Regions from separate parts of the Brevibacterium salitolerans genome, predicted to be linked through region 1. Evidence: predicted binding sites of a transcription regulator. Region 1 holds the regulator's gene; the other holds the start of a gene.

Region 1 (7,303 bases):
CAGCCCGGGATGTCGGAGAGCACGCAGGCGGCCGCGAGCTGATCGGCCCGGCCGAACGGGGTGACGATGACGGTGCGGCTCACAGTGCTCCCTTGGTCGACGGAACGGCGGTGGTGCGCGGATCGGATTCGACGGCGGTGCGCAGTGCGCACGCGAACGCCTTGAACTGCGCCTCGACGATGTGGTGCGGATCCCGCCCCGCGAGCAGCGTGAGGTGGACGGTGAGCCCGGCCTGGAACGCGAGCGATTCGAGCGCGTGAGCGGTCATCGAGCCGGTGAAGTGACCGCCGATGAGATGGTACTGCTGCCCCTCCGGCTCACCGGAGTGCACGAAGTAGGGCCGGCCGGAGACGTCGACGACCGCACGCGCGAGGGCTTCGTCGAGGGGAACGTGCGCGTCGCCGTAGCGGCGGATGCCGGCCTTGTCCCCCAGCGCGTCGCGGAGTGCCCAGCCCAGTGTGATGGCCGTGTCCTCGACGGTGTGGTGGACGTCGATGTGGACGTCGCCCGCGGCGCGGATCTCCATGTCGATGAGCGAGTGCTTCGACAGCGCCGTGAGCATGTGGTCGTAGAACGGCACGCCGGTCTCGATCGTGGAGGTGCCGGTGCCGTCGAGGTCGAGCGTCACCGCGACCTCCGACTCCCCCGTCACCCGGTGTGCGCTGGCCGTGCGGTGCGTCATCCCTGTTTCCCGTCTGTGAGGTGCGGTTCCTGCTCCACCGCGGCGCCCAGCGCCTCGAGGAACGCCGTGGTCTCCCGTTCGGTGCCCGCGTTCACGCGCAGGCAGCCGTCCAGTCCGATGTCCCGGATGAGCACGCCGGAGTCCACGAGGCGCTGCCAGAGCGCGTGCGGATCCGCCGCACCCCGGAACAGGACGAAGTTGGAGTCCGAGTCGAAGACCTCGAAGCCCAGGTCCCGCAGGCCCGCGGAGAGCCGTTCGCGCTGTGCCACCAGCGCACGGACCCCGGCCAGCAGCTCCTCCGTGTGCTCCAGTGCGGCACAGGCGGCGGCCTGTGTGAGAGAGGAGAGGTGATAGGGCATGCGGACGAGGCGCAGCGCGTCGACGAAGGCCGGATCCGCCGCTGCGTAGCCCACCCGGGCGCCCGCGAAGGCGAAGGCCTTGCTCATGGTCCGGGACACGACGAGACGCTCCCGTCCGGGCAGCAGGTGGAGGGCGCTCCGGAAATCACTGCCCGCGAACTCCGCATAGGCCTCGTCGACGATGACGATGCCGCGAGCGGCCTCGTAGATCCGCTCGATCACCTCGAGGGGAGTGCGCGTCCCCGTGGGATTGTTGGGGGTGCAGAGGAACACGACGTCCGGATCGTGCTCGCGGACCGCCGCCACCGCGGCTGCGGGATCGATCGTGAAGTCCGCGTTCCGGCCGACTCCCACGAAGCGCGCGCCGGAGGCCTGCGCGACGAGCGGATGCATCGAATAGCTGGGGACGAAGCCGAGTGCCGTCCGGCCCGGTCCGCCGAACGCCTGCAGGATGTGGAGGAGCACCTCGTTCGAACCGTTCGCGGCCCAGATCATCTCGGGACGGATCCGGGCACCTGCCAGCTCCGACGCCCCGGAGCCGCTCTCGCCGGCCTCCGCGGCGAGCACTCCCCCGAGATACCCGGCGAGCAGTGTGCGCAGCTCCGTGAACTCGCGATCCGGGTACCTGTTGAGCGAGGCGGCGACCTCCGCCACACGTGCGCCGATCGCCCGGACCACCGGCTCCGGCACGTCGAAGGCGTTCTCATTCACGTTGAGGCGGACGGGAACGTCGATCACGGGCGCGCCGTAAGGAGCGGCGCCCTGCAGATCCGCGCGCAGCGGAAGCGAGTCCAGTGAAGTCACACCGGGGAGTTTATCGCGCGGGGACGGTGAGCTCCTGACCGGGGTGCACGACGGACGTGGCGAGGCCATTCATGCTGCGGATCTCGCTGATGACGATCCGCGGGTCCCTGTCGTAGCCGCCCGTCTCCACGATGCTCCAGAGGTTCTCGTCCTCGCCCACGACCACGGAGGTCGTCGCCGTCGCCGGACGTTCGTCCCCGGCGGCGGCACTGGGCACGAGCACGGCGATGAGCAGGCCCGCCGCAGCAGCCAGCAGCACTGCGGCGAGCAGCGCGGTGCGCAGCAGCCGGACGCGGCGCGAGGGACGGCCGCGGTGCGGCAGCCGGAACGGGCGGCGGACGGCGTACGCGGGACCGCCGAATGCGAGTGCGCTCATGACAGGACCTCCGGTGACCATCGACCCGGGCGGGTCGAACATGTGTACTATTGAAACGCATATTAGAACGTATGTCCACTCCCCTTCGAACGCGTATGCGAGAATGGGAATCGAACGTCCGTGACTGCTTGCGTCGCAAGTCGATCACGAGGCACGGACACAACCGTGAGGGCCGGCATCAGCGCAGGTCACAGGTACCGAGGTCGATGGAGGGGACACACGATGAGCACCGAAGGCCCACGCCGGCGCGGACGCGGACGCCCGCGCAACAGCGGCATCGACGAGGAGGTCGAGAACGTCAGGCGGCTCCGGTTCGAGGGCGGCTCCGAACTGCCCGAGGGCTCCGCCGCGGACGGCGACGACCGCCTCACCCCGCGGCAGCGTCTGGTGCTCGAGACGATCGAGCGCGCCGTGCACGTCAACGGCTATCCGCCCAGCATGCGGGAGATCGGCAAGACGGTGGGACTGGCCTCGCTGTCCTCCGTGGCCCACCAGCTCTCCCAGCTGGAGCGGCTGGGCTACCTGCGCCGCGATCCCAAGCGCCCCCGCGCCATCGAGGTCGTCACTCCACCGGAGGAGGTCCGCAGGGGCATCGATCCCGCGCCCAACACCGCCATGGTGCCGGTCGTGGGGAGGATCGCCGCGGGCGGGCCCATCCTCGCGGAGCAGTCCGTCGACGAGATGTTCGCCCTGCCGCGGCAGATCGTGGGCTCCGGTGAGCTCTTCCTGCTCCACGTCGTGGGCGACTCCATGCAGGACGCGGCCATCTGCGACGGCGACTACGTCGTCGTCCGCTCGCAGCCGGATGCGGAGAACGGCCAGATCGTGGCCGCCCTGCTCGACGACGAGGCGACCGTGAAGACCCTCAAGCGGGAGAACGGCAAGCAGTGGCTGCTGCCGCAGAACCGGTTCTACGATCCCATCGACGGCGACTTCGCCACCATCATGGGCGTCGTCACCGCCGTCATCCGCCGGGTCGACTGACCCGCTCCGCGCGGCAGGCCCCTGGAACTCACGGTGAGCTCCAGGGGCCTGCTGCATGCACAGGCGCGGCTCAGCCGCCGCGCAGACGCCGCAGTGCCGCGCGCACGGCTGCCGGGTCGTCGGTCCGCCACATGGGAGGCAGGGAGCTGAGCAGGAACCCGGAGTAGCGGGCGTTGCGCAGCCGTTCGTCCAGCACGGCGACCACTCCTCTGTCCCCCGTCGCGCGGACGAGACGGCCCGCGCCCTGCGCCATGAGGAGAGCGGCGTGCGCCGCGCTCACGGACATGAAGCCGTTGGCACCGGCCCGGTGGGCGCTCTCCGTCCGCGCGCGCACCAGCGGGTCGTCCGGCCGCGGGAACGGGATCCGGTCGATGACCACGAGGCGGTTGGTCGTTCCGGGGACGTCCACGCCCTGCCACAGCGAGAGCGTGCCGAACAGGCAGGCGCGCTCGTCCGCGGCGAAGCGCGCCACGAGGGAGCTGAGGCCGTCCTCGCCCTGCAGCAGGATGGGTAGATCCGTCCGCGCGCGCATCTCCTCGGCCGCCGCCTGCGCGGCCGCCTTCGAGGAGAACAGGCCGAGTGCCCCGCCGTCGGAGGCGCTGAGCAGGCCTTCGAGCTCCTCGACGGCCTCGGAGCTCATCCCGGACCTGCCGGGCCGGGGAAGGTGCGCCGCCACGTAGAGGATCCCCTGCCGCGAGTAGTCGAACGGGGAGCCGACGTCCACGGCGTCGTAGCGCGGCGCCTCCGGTCCGGCGAGGCCCAGCGATCCCGCCACCGCGTCAAAGCGCCCGCCCAGCGCCAGCGTCGCCGAGGTGGCCACCACGGTGGCCTTCTCGAAGATCCCGGAGCGCATGGTGCCGGCCACGGACAGCGGGGCGACCACGAGCGAGACTGTGGTGCGCTCGCGGAACGTGGAGCGCGTCACCCAGGCCACGTCGTTGTCCGAGCCCTCGGCCATGCGCTCGGCCACCTCGTGGACCTCGAGGATCCGGGCGCGGGCCAGCTGACGTCCGGTGTCCGCGTCCGTCTCGCCGGTCTTCGCCCCGGAGCTCAGGTCCGCCGAGACCTGGCGTGCGGCATCGCGGACCTGCCCCACGGCGGCCGCGAGCCCCTCCGGCCAGCGCTGGAGGAGGCCGTCGTCGGCCTTCTCCAGCTCCCGGCCGAAGGCCGCCCCCGCCGTCTCGAGCAGGTGCGTCACACCCTCCTGCACCAGTCCGGTGCGGCGGACGGAGGACGCCGCGTGCTCGATCATGGACACCGTGAGGGATGCGGAGAGGGCGTTCGTCACCCGGTCCCGCAGCTCGTGCGCCTCGTCCACGATCACCGCGTCGTGCTCCGGCAGCACGGCGTGGTCGCCGAAGGCGTCGATGGCCAGCAGCGCGTGGTTGGTCACCACGACGTCCGCCGCGTGCGCCTTGAGCTTGGCGATCTCCGCGAAGCACTCCTCGAAGACGGGGCACTTCGACCCCAGGCAGTCGAAGGAGTTGACCGAGACCTGCGCCCAGGTGCGGTCCGAGACGCCCGGGACCAGGTCGTCCCTGTCACCGGTCTGGGTCGTCCGCACCCAGCTGCGGATCCGCTGGATCTCGTCCTCCATCCGCGAGCCCGCCGCGGCCCCGGAACGGGCCGAGGCCTGATCGGCCCCGAAGTCGAAGAGCATCCCGGCGGCGTCGTCCGGATAGCCTCCGTCCAGCTTGTGCCGGCACACGTAGTTGCGCCGCCCCTTCAGCACCGCATAGGCCGGCTTGCGGCCCAGCTCGCTCCCCGTGGCGCGGACCAGCCGCGGCAGATCGCGGTCGACGATCTGGGCCTGCAGCGCCAGGGTGGCTGTCGAGACCACGACCCTGTTCCCCGTGCGCACGGCATGGTCCACGGCGGGCACGAGGTACGCCAGCGACTTGCCGGTGCCGGTGCCGGCCTGGACGAGCAGGTGCGTGCCGCCGGCGAGCGCGCTGGAGACGGCCTCGGCCATCTCGGACTGTCCCTGACGTTCGGTTCCTCCCACCGCGGCGACGGCCGCGGCCAGCAGCTCAGGCGTCTGCGTCATCGTCAGCGGAGGCGACGTCCCCGGCGAACATGTCCGGGCGCACGAAGGGTGCGAGCTCGGCGGCGAGCGCATCGTCCACACGGGCCTGGAGCACGGTCCCCTCGGCCAGGAACCGCTCGTCGAGGACGGTGCCGTGCTCATGCACCCGGCTCACGAGCTCCCCGCGGTCGTAGGGCAGCACGACGGTGAGCTCACGGGCGAGCACCGGCAGCAGCTCGCCGATCCGCGCTCGCAGCGCCCCGACGCCCTCGCCCGTGCGCGCGGACACCGCCAGCGAGCCGGGGACCTCAAGCAGGAGGCCGGCGAGCACATCCGGCTCCACGGCATCCGCCTTGTTGAACACCACGAGTTCCGGCAGCTCGCTCGCGCTCCCCTCGGCCAGCACCTCGCGGACGGCGGAGATCTGCCCGGTGGGATCGGGATGGGAGGCGTCGACGACGTGGACGAGCAGATCCGCGTCCGCGGCCTCCTCGAGCGTGGACCGGAAGGCCTCGACGAGCTGGTGCGGCAAGTTGCGCACGAAGCCCACGGTGTCCGTGAGGGTGTAGTCGCGGCCGTCCGGGGCCTGCGCCCGCCGGACCGTGGGGTCGAGCGTGGCGAACAGCGCGTTCTGCACCATGACGCCGGCGTCCGTCAGGCAGTTGAGGAGGGAGGACTTCCCGGCATTCGTGTACCCGACGATCGCCGCCGACGGCACCGCATTGCGGCGGCGGTCCGCCCGCATCGTCTCCCGTGCCGGCGCCATCGCCCGGATCTGCCGCCGCAGCTTCGCCATCCGGGTGCGGATCCGGCGGCGGTCCAGCTCGATCTTCGTCTCACCCGGGCCGCGCGAGCCGATGCCCTCGCCGCCGGCCACACGGCCGCCGGCCTGCCGGGACATGGACTCGCCCCAGCCGCGCAGGCGCGGGAGCAGGTACTCGAGCTGTGCGAGCTCCACCTGGGCCTTGCCCTCACGGGACTTCGCGTGCTGGGCGAAGATGTCGAGGATGAGGGCCACCCGGTCGATGACCTTCACCTTGATGACGTCCTCGAGCGCACGCCGCTGGCTGGGCGGGAGTTCGGCGTCGACGACGACGGTGTCCGCGCCCACCGCCTCCACAATCTCCCTGAGCTCGACGGCCTTCCCGCTGCCGAGGTACGTGCTGGGATCGGGGTGGACGCGCTTCTGGAGAAGCCCGTCGAGCACCTGCGAGCCCGCGGTCTCCGCGAGCGCCGCGAGCTCCCGGAGGCTGTTCTCGCCGTCGGCGGCACGCCCGGGGGCGTGGATGCCGGCCAGCACCACGCGTTCGAGCCGCACCCGGCGGTACTCGACCTCCGTGATGTCCTCGAGTTCGGTGGACAACCCGCCCACACGGCGCAGCGCCGACCTCTCGAGCAGATCCAGCTGATCCGCCTCGTCCGCGGCGGTGTGCGCGGAGTCCAGGGCGGCTGCACGCCCGAGGATGCGGTCTATCGCCGACTCCTGCCCGCCGTCTTCTCCGGCCGGGGACGTGTGCCTGCCGTGGGTCTGGGTCATGTACTCCCTCTCCTGAGTGCTGAGGATCCATTCTCCCACAGGGCCGAGCGGCTGGGGAGGGCGCGCCCGGCCTAGAATCACAGCATGTCCGAGCACTACTTCACGCAGGATCCCGCCAGCAGCGCCGAGAAGCGGACGCGGACGGTGACACTGGGCGGCCGGGAGGTGCGCGTCGAGACCGCCGGCGGCGTCTTCTCCCCCGACCACGTGGACACCGGCACGAAGGTCCTGCTGGGCACGGTGCCGGAGCCTGCGCCGGGCGACCTCCTCGACCTGGGCTGCGGTTGGGGGCCCATCGCCCTCGACGCGGCCCTGCGCGCCGCGGACTCGGAGATCCCCGTCACGGTCTGGGCCCTCGACGTGAATGCCCGGGCCCTCGACCTCACCGTCTCCAATGCGAAGGCTCTGGGCCTGGAGGGCCTCCGGGCCGTGACGGCGGAGCAGATCCCCGCGGAGGTGCGCTTCACCCAGATCTGGTCCAACCCGCCCATCCGTGTGGGCAAGGCGGTGCTCCACGAGATGCTGCGCACCTGGC
Region 2 (7,303 bases), on a different contig from region 1:
ACGGCGCACCCCACGCACGGGCACTCGGCACAAGGCACACGATTCCGAAGGCACAGCCGCCGCTGCACCCGGGACGGCGCCCGACGACAGGACCGCACGCGGCCGCGGCGGGTCCGCCGCCGTGATCGGCAGCCTCGGTGTGGTGTTCGGGGACATCGGCACGAGTCCGCTCTACGCCATGCGCACAGCCTTCAGCATGGACCACAACGCCGTGGCGCCCACGCCTGCGAACGTCTACGGCATCATCTCCCTGGTGCTCTGGACGCTCACGCTCATCGTCACGGTCAAGTACGTGCTGCTCGTGACGCGGGCGGACAACGACGGACAGGGCGGCATCCTCGCACTGGTGGCCCTCCTGCGACGGCGGATCACCGGCCGCAGGGGCGTCCTCGTCGTCACCGCGCTGGGCATGCTCGGGGCAGCGCTGTTCTACGGAGACTCCGTCATCACCCCCGCGATCTCCGTGCTCAGCGCCGCGGAAGGCCTCACCACTCTCTCACCGGGCCTCCAGCCCCTCGTGGTGCCGGTCTCCGCAGGCATCCTCGCGCTGCTCTTCGCGGTGCAGCCGTTCGGCACGGGAAAGGTGGGACGTGCATTCGGGCCCGTCATGCTGGGCTGGTTCCTCGTCATGGCCGCGCTCGGAGTGCCGCATGTGCTCGCCCATCCGGAGATCCTCATGAGCCTGTCCCCGCACTGGGCGGTCGAGCTGATGCTCCGCCAGCCCTTCGCCGCCTTCGTCCTCCTGGGCGCCGTGGTGCTCACGGTCACCGGGGCCGAGGCCCTCTACGCGGACCTGGGGCACTTCGGTGCCCGGGCAGTGCGGACGGCCTGGCTGGCCGTGGCCCTTCCCGCCCTCGCCCTCGTCTACCTCGGCCAGGGCGCGAGCGTCCTCACGGCCCCGGCCTCGGCGAGCGATCCCTTCTTCCGCCTCGCGCCCTCTGCTCTCCAGGCGCCGCTGCTGGTGCTTGCGATGGCGGCGACGGTCATCGCCTCCCAGGCGGTGATCTCCGGGGCCTTCTCCGTCACCCGCCAGGCGATCCGGCTGGGTCTGCTGCCGCGGCTCACGGTGCGCCACGCCTCGGCCCGGGAGGAGGGCCAGATCTACCTGCCCACCGTGAACTGGGCGCTCTTCGCCGGTGTGATGTCCCTGGTGCTCGTCTTCTCCTCCTCCGAGAGGCTGGCGGGGGCCTACGGGCTCGCGGTGACCGGGACGCTGCTGCTGGAGTCTGCGATCTTCCTGGTCTTCGCCCGCGCGGTCTGGGGCTGGGGGCCGTGGCGGATCGCAGCCTACGTCTGCGCGGTGGGTCTGCTGGAGTGCCTGCTCTTCGCGGCGAACACCGTGAAGCTGCTGGTGGGCGGCTGGCTGCCTCTGCTGGTCGCCGGCATCGTGCTCGTGCTGATGGTCACCTGGCGGCAGGGCTACGGCCGGGTGGCTGCGGAGCGCCGGCGCATCGAGGGGCCGCTGCTCCCGTTCGTGCAGGCCCTCGCCGAGGAGCCGATCGCCCGGCCTCCCGGCACTGCCGTGTTCCCGCACCCGGACGCGCGGACCGCACCCTTGGCGATGGTCCAGTGCGTCCGGAGCCTTCGCGCGCTCCCCGGGAATGTGGTGCTGGTGCGCCTGGTCGATGCGAACGTGCCGCATGTGCCGGCCGAGCAGCGCATCCGGGTGGAGGACCTGGGCCGTGCGGCCGGCGGCGGGGCTGCAGGCAGTGCGCACCGCAGCGTCACTCCGTCCCGGTGCGGGATCGTGCGGGTGACAGTGTCCGTGGGTTTCACGGACTCGCCTGACATCCCCCGCAGCCTCGCGCTCGCCGCACGGCAGCTGGAGGAGGCTGGCATCGCGCTCGACCTCGACGAGGTGCGCTACTTCCTCTCCGTGCTCGCGCTGCAGCCGCGTCGCACTCACCGGCTGCGCGAGTGGCGGCAGAAGCTGTTCCTCGCGCTGGAGAAGAACCAGGCGGATCGCACCGAGGCCTTCCGTCTGCCGCCGGACCGCACTATCGTGCTGGGCTCTGAGCTGGAGGTCTGAGCAGGGCGAGATCCGACCGCTCGTTCAGCGACCTCACGTTTCGCAGTGTTTGACGGTGTGCGCGCGGCTGCACGCATCCACACCGTCAAACACTGCGAAACGAAGGCACGAGCGCGGGTGCAGCCGGCAAGGCGGATCAGACACTGTGCGGAGCGGGCTCAGAACAGTGTGGGCACCAGCGGTTCCAGCGCGGGAATGCCGCCGAGGCCTGGGGTGCTGCCCGACGTGCGGCCGAGAGCGCTCCCCGTGGTGTCGCCCGGTCCGCCTCCCGAGGCCCCATGGGCTGAGCCGCCGGCCTCCTCGCCGGCCCCGATCTTGCGGCCGTAGCCGCCGCGCCTGCCTCCCGGCGCTCCCGGCGCCCCCGGCGCGGCGGTCTTCTCCCGCTGTGCGCGCAGCCGGGCGAAGCGGCGGGCCTCCGGGGTGTCCTCGTCGGCGGAGGCGCTGAGCCCGTGCTTCCTCAGCAGCGGGCGCATGCGCTCGTCCAGCCATTCCCGGTACCGGGCAGAGGCATAGGAGGAACCTGCGTACATGCGCTGATACCGGGACGAGAGCTCAGGGTGCTCCCGGTCGATCCATGCGAGGAACCACTCCCTGGCCCCCGGCCGCAGGTGCAGAGCACCGTAGACCACGCGCGCGGCCCCGGCCTCCCTGATGGAGCGCAGCGCCTCGTCCAGCTGCGCACGGGAGTCCGTGAGCTTGGGCATGACGGGCATGAGGAACACCGTCACGCGGAAGCCCAGATCCGCTGCCGCGCGCACCGTCGCCAGACGCGCGGCGGTGCGGGGTGTGCCCGGCTCCACGGCCTGCTGCAGCTTGTCGTCGAAGACCGCGATCGACATCGCGAGATCCACCTCCACCTGCTCCGCGGCCTGGGCCAGCAGCGGCAGATCCCGCCGCAGCAGGGTCCCCTTGGTGAGGACGGAGAAAGGGGTGCCGCTCTCCGCCAGCGCGGTGATGATCCCGGGCATGAGCCGGTAGTGGCCCTCAGCGCGCTGATAGGGGTCCGTGTTGGTGCCCAGCGCGACATGCTCCCGTGACCACCGCGGGCGCGCGAGTTCTGCGGCCAGGACCTCCGCCGCATTCACCTTCACCACCACCTGCCTGTCGAAGTCCCTGCCGGCATCCATGTCCAGATAGGTGTGGGTGCTGCGTGCGAAGCAGTACACGCAGGCGTGCGAGCAGCCGCGGTAGGGGTTCACGGTCCAGCGGAAGGGCATCGAACTGGCCGGCGGCACCTTGTTGAGCGCGGACTTGGCGAGGACCTCATGGAAGGTCATCCCGGCGAACTCCGGCGTGCGCACGCTCCGCAGCAGTCCGCGGAGGCTGAAGAGCCCAGGGGCGGCTTCCGCGGGAGCTGAAGCGGGGGAGGGCTCCGCGGCATCCGCACCCGAGGCCGGCTCAGGTGTGCGGGAGGTGGCGGCTTCCGTGGTCCAGCGCATGACAGCAGTCGAACACACGTTCTAAATCATGTCAATGCAGTACCCCCCCCGGGGCGGTGGGCGGGAGGCTGCGGTGCCTCCGGTCTCGGCCCATGGGTGTGAGGTGGCCGTCATCCTTCGCAATCAAGCCCCTCCGGCGGGGGCGGCTCCGATAGTGTGGCTCCGCTCCCGTGCGTGCCGGTGCTCAGGTCCGGCGCGCACATCCCGGCAGACGAAAGGCCTCATCCATGTCGCGATCCCTCACCACTGCGATCCTGCGAGGCGCAAGCGGCGCCACCATCTTCAACGCCGGCGTGGAGAAGCTGGGTCTGAGCGAATCGAGCGCCGGCTACCTGCAGTCGATGGCGGCGAAGGGGTTCCCCGTCCTGGCGGAGCTCGACGCACAGCAGTTCGGCAAGCTGCTCGCCGCTGCGGAGATGGCGGTGGGTGCCGCTCTGCTCGCGCCGTTCATCCCCACGCGCCTGGCCGGACTGGCATTGGGCGGATTCAGCGCGGGGATGCTCACCATGTACTTCCGCACGGAGGAGTTCACCAAGGGCGACGGCATCCGGCCCCAGGGAGAAGGCGTCTCCGTCTCGCACAACGTCTGGCTCGCCGCGATCGCTGCGGCACTCGTCATCAGGGGCGGCTCGCGCAGGAAGTGAGCCGCGCATGCACGCAGCCGCGCAGGCGGTGCGAAGGCCCGTCCGCACCGGGTGCCTCCCGGTGCGGACGGGCCTTCGCCGTGTTCGCCGGCGATGAGCGCTCGGCGGCGTGAGCGCATGCGGACGACGGTGCCGATCAGCTGCCCCGCTCGTCCTCCCGGCCTGCGGTGGCGGAGTGCGTCCCCGGCTCGGGCTGGGGGCTCGCGGCGGCCCCGGGCTGGGAGCCCGTCCCCGGCTCGGGCTTGGGGCTCGCGGCGGCCTCGGCGGCGGCCCTGCGCGCCTCCTCCGGCTCTGCTCCCTCCCGCTCCTCCATGGGAGTCACGACCACGGGGCTGATCCGCTGGGCGAGGACCTGCCAGACCACGAATGCGAGGATGACGAGCGTGCCCACCCACAGGAAGACGTCCGAGGCCACGGTCACGCCGAACAGGCTCTCCGCCCAGCCGGTCCACTCCGGGGCCACGAGGGCGAGCAGGGCTGCGACGGCCAGCACGATGCGCTGCCACACGCCGGCCGGCCGCAGGAGATAGCCCTCGATCGCGACTGCCGCGCCCACCAGTGCCACACAGCCGGTCACCGTCGCCACGGTCACCTCCCACGGCGTCCCCGTGAGCAGGAGTGCCGAGTACGCGAACATCAGCGGGATGAAGTACAGGCCCTTGGCGAAGATCCATGCGTGGAAGGCCGAGCGCATGGGCGAGGAGTTCGCGATGCCCGCGGCGACGAAGGCCGCGAGCGCCACCGGCGGGGTCACGTTCGAGTCCTGGCTGAACCAGTAGACGATGAGGTGCGTGACGATGACCGCGAGACCCAGCTCCTGCAGGGCGGGGCCCGCGAGGATGATGAGCACCACGTACGAGGCCGTCACCGGCAGACCCACGCCCAGGATCAGCGAGGCCAGCGCCACCATGATGAGCGTGAGCAGCAGGCTGCCGGCGAATGCGCTCACCAGCACGTCCGAGATCACCAGGCCCAGGCCGGTGAGGCCCACGACCCCCACGATGATGCCCGCGATGGCACAGGCCGCACTCACCGGCAGGGTGTTGCGCGCGGCGATGACGAAGACCTCGCCGATGTCGCGCAGGCTCAGCCGGCTCATCGACCGCAGCATCGCCACGACGAACAGCGCCGCAGTGGCGTAGAGGCCCGCCCGGCCCGGCGGCACGTACTGCAGGAGGAGCACGATGAGGAGCACGAGCGGGGCGAGGAAGTGCCAGCCGCCCTTCATGACCTCCTTGAAGACCGGCAGCTGGTCCTTGGGGATGCTGGACATGCCGCGCTTGCGCGCCTTGATGTCGACGAACAGGTAGACGGTCCCGAAGTACATGAGGGCCGGGATGATCGAGACGAGGACGATCTCCGCGTACGGGATGCCGGTGCGCTCAGCGATGAGGAAGGCGCCCGCGCCCATGATGGGCGGCAGGATCTGCCCGCCCGTCGAGGCCGCCGCCTCCACGCCGGCCGCCTCCTCCTTATTGTAGCCCACCTTCTTCATCATGGGGATGGTGAAGGGGCCGGTGGTCGCGACATTGCCCAGGGCGGTGCCGGAGATCGAGCCCATCATGGCCGAGCCCACCACGGCCCCCTTCGCCGGCCCTCCGGGGGAGCGCCCCGTGAGCACGAAGGCGAGGCCGATGAAGAAGTTGCCGCCCCCGGTCTTCTGCAGAAGGGCGCCGAAGAGGACGAAGATGAAGACGAAGGTGACGACCACGCCCAGGGTCATGCCGAGGATGCCGTCATTGCCCAGGTAGACGTAGGCGGAGAGCCGCTCGATGGTGGCCCCCCGGTGGTTGAACGCCCCGGGGAACCAGGGGCCCGCCCAGGCGTAGAACATGAAGGCGAGCACCAGCACGGACATGAACCAGCCCACTGTGCGGCGGGTGGCCTCGAGCAGGAGCACGATGAGCACGATGCCCAGCACCCAGTCGGTCGTCTCGTAGGCGCCGGCGCGCCGGGCCAGTTCCGCGGCGTTGACGATGGGATACACTGTCGCGGCCACGGCGGCGAGGACGAGGAGTGCGTCGAGTGCCAGCAGGGGGACGGAACGGCCCCATGCGGACTTCGCGGCGGGGACCGTGAGGAAGATGAGCGTGAGCACCAGGAGCAGGTGCACGAGGCGCTGCTGCCGTGCATCCATGTCGAAGGTGATGCCGATGTAGAGCTGGAACCCGCCGAGCGCGAGGGCGAGTGCGAGGATGATCCATCCCATCGCCCGCTGCAGTCCGCCGGTGCCCACGCGCTGCTCCGCCAGGCGCTGCCACAGCGGCTGAGTCGAGTCCTCCTGGTCCTCGTCCTCGGCGCTCACCTGCGCGTTCTCGCGGAACGCGTCCGGGAGCAGCTCGGCACCGTGGTCCTGGGAGGCATCCTTGAGGCCGGGCCGGCTCATGCCTGCCTCCCCGCCAGGACGGGCTGCCCGACCGCCGTCAGCTTCCGGTATCTCTTCTGCTCCTCGGACATATTCTGCTCCTCAGCTTCTTCGCCCAGCTTCTTCGCGCTGCGGCTTCTCAGCTCAGCGCGCACTCGGCATCGGCGGCCTTCAGCAGCCTGAGCGCCGAGACGCGCTGTGCGGTGATCGTGATGCGCTCTCCCGGCATGCAGGCCGAGAGCGCGAGTTCCGTGGTGTCGATCCGGAGGCGGTGGTCGACCTCGGGGGCTCCCGCGCGCAGGTGCATCTCCGCGCCTATGTCCCTGCCCATGTCGTCGATGACCCACCACCGGCCCTCCTGGCGACCGTGGCCGTGGCCCTCGATCTGGCCCATTCCCGCCCCGAACTGCCTGAGCCGCGTCCTCTCGACGACGAGCCGGCCCTCGTCCACCTGCAGGTCCTCTTCGATGGGCAGCCCGTCGATCGAATGGACGTAGGAGATCGAGAAGCGGTCGTGCCCGACGACGGCCAGGGTGCGCTCGCCGCCGGAGACGGTGACAGCCGGCCAGACGGGGGCGAAGGCGGCTGCCGCGGCTCCCGCGGCGAGCACCGCGAGCCCCACGGAGACGGCGGCTCGTGAGGTGCGCCTGGGACCCGAGGCGCACCTCGGCTCCGCGCTGTGCGCCGGCACCGCACCGCTCGCCGGACTCGTGCCGCCTGCGGGACCCGCACTGCCCGCGAGACCCTCCCCACCGGCCGGCTCCGCACCGCCCGCCGTGCCCCCGTGCGAGGTCACCGCTCAGCCGGCGAGGTCTGCCGGCACCTC

Evidence for each region. The regulator LexA, encoded in region 1, represses DNA repair genes until DNA is damaged. The targets are predictions, from matches to a motif close to TCGAACANNTGTTCGA.
Region 2: the regulator LexA is predicted to act here: its motif matches at 3,477-3,492, upstream of ABD240_RS09975 (Rv2578c family radical SAM protein).

The regions. Positions count from the first base shown of each region.
Region 1 is NZ_BAAAPZ010000017.1:32,363-39,665, forward strand. It holds gene ABD240_RS13360 (hypothetical protein) at 1-83, opposite strand, end outside; gene hisB (imidazoleglycerol-phosphate dehydratase HisB) at 80-682, opposite strand; gene ABD240_RS13370 (histidinol-phosphate transaminase) at 679-1,845, opposite strand; gene ABD240_RS13375 (LysM peptidoglycan-binding domain-containing protein) at 1,856-2,221, opposite strand; gene lexA (transcriptional repressor LexA) at 2,444-3,205, shown strand; gene ABD240_RS13385 (ATP-dependent DNA helicase) at 3,276-5,252, opposite strand; gene hflX (GTPase HflX) at 5,236-6,768, opposite strand; gene ABD240_RS13395 (class I SAM-dependent methyltransferase) at 6,853-7,303, shown strand, end outside.
Region 2 is NZ_BAAAPZ010000008.1:111-7,413, forward strand. It holds gene ABD240_RS09970 (potassium transporter Kup) at 1-2,029, shown strand, start outside; gene ABD240_RS09975 (Rv2578c family radical SAM protein) at 2,188-3,468, opposite strand; gene ABD240_RS09980 (hypothetical protein) at 3,696-4,112, shown strand; gene ABD240_RS09985 (TRAP transporter permease) at 4,249-6,498, opposite strand; gene ABD240_RS09990 (DUF1850 domain-containing protein) at 6,617-7,273, opposite strand; gene ABD240_RS09995 (TAXI family TRAP transporter solute-binding subunit) at 7,277-7,303, opposite strand, start outside.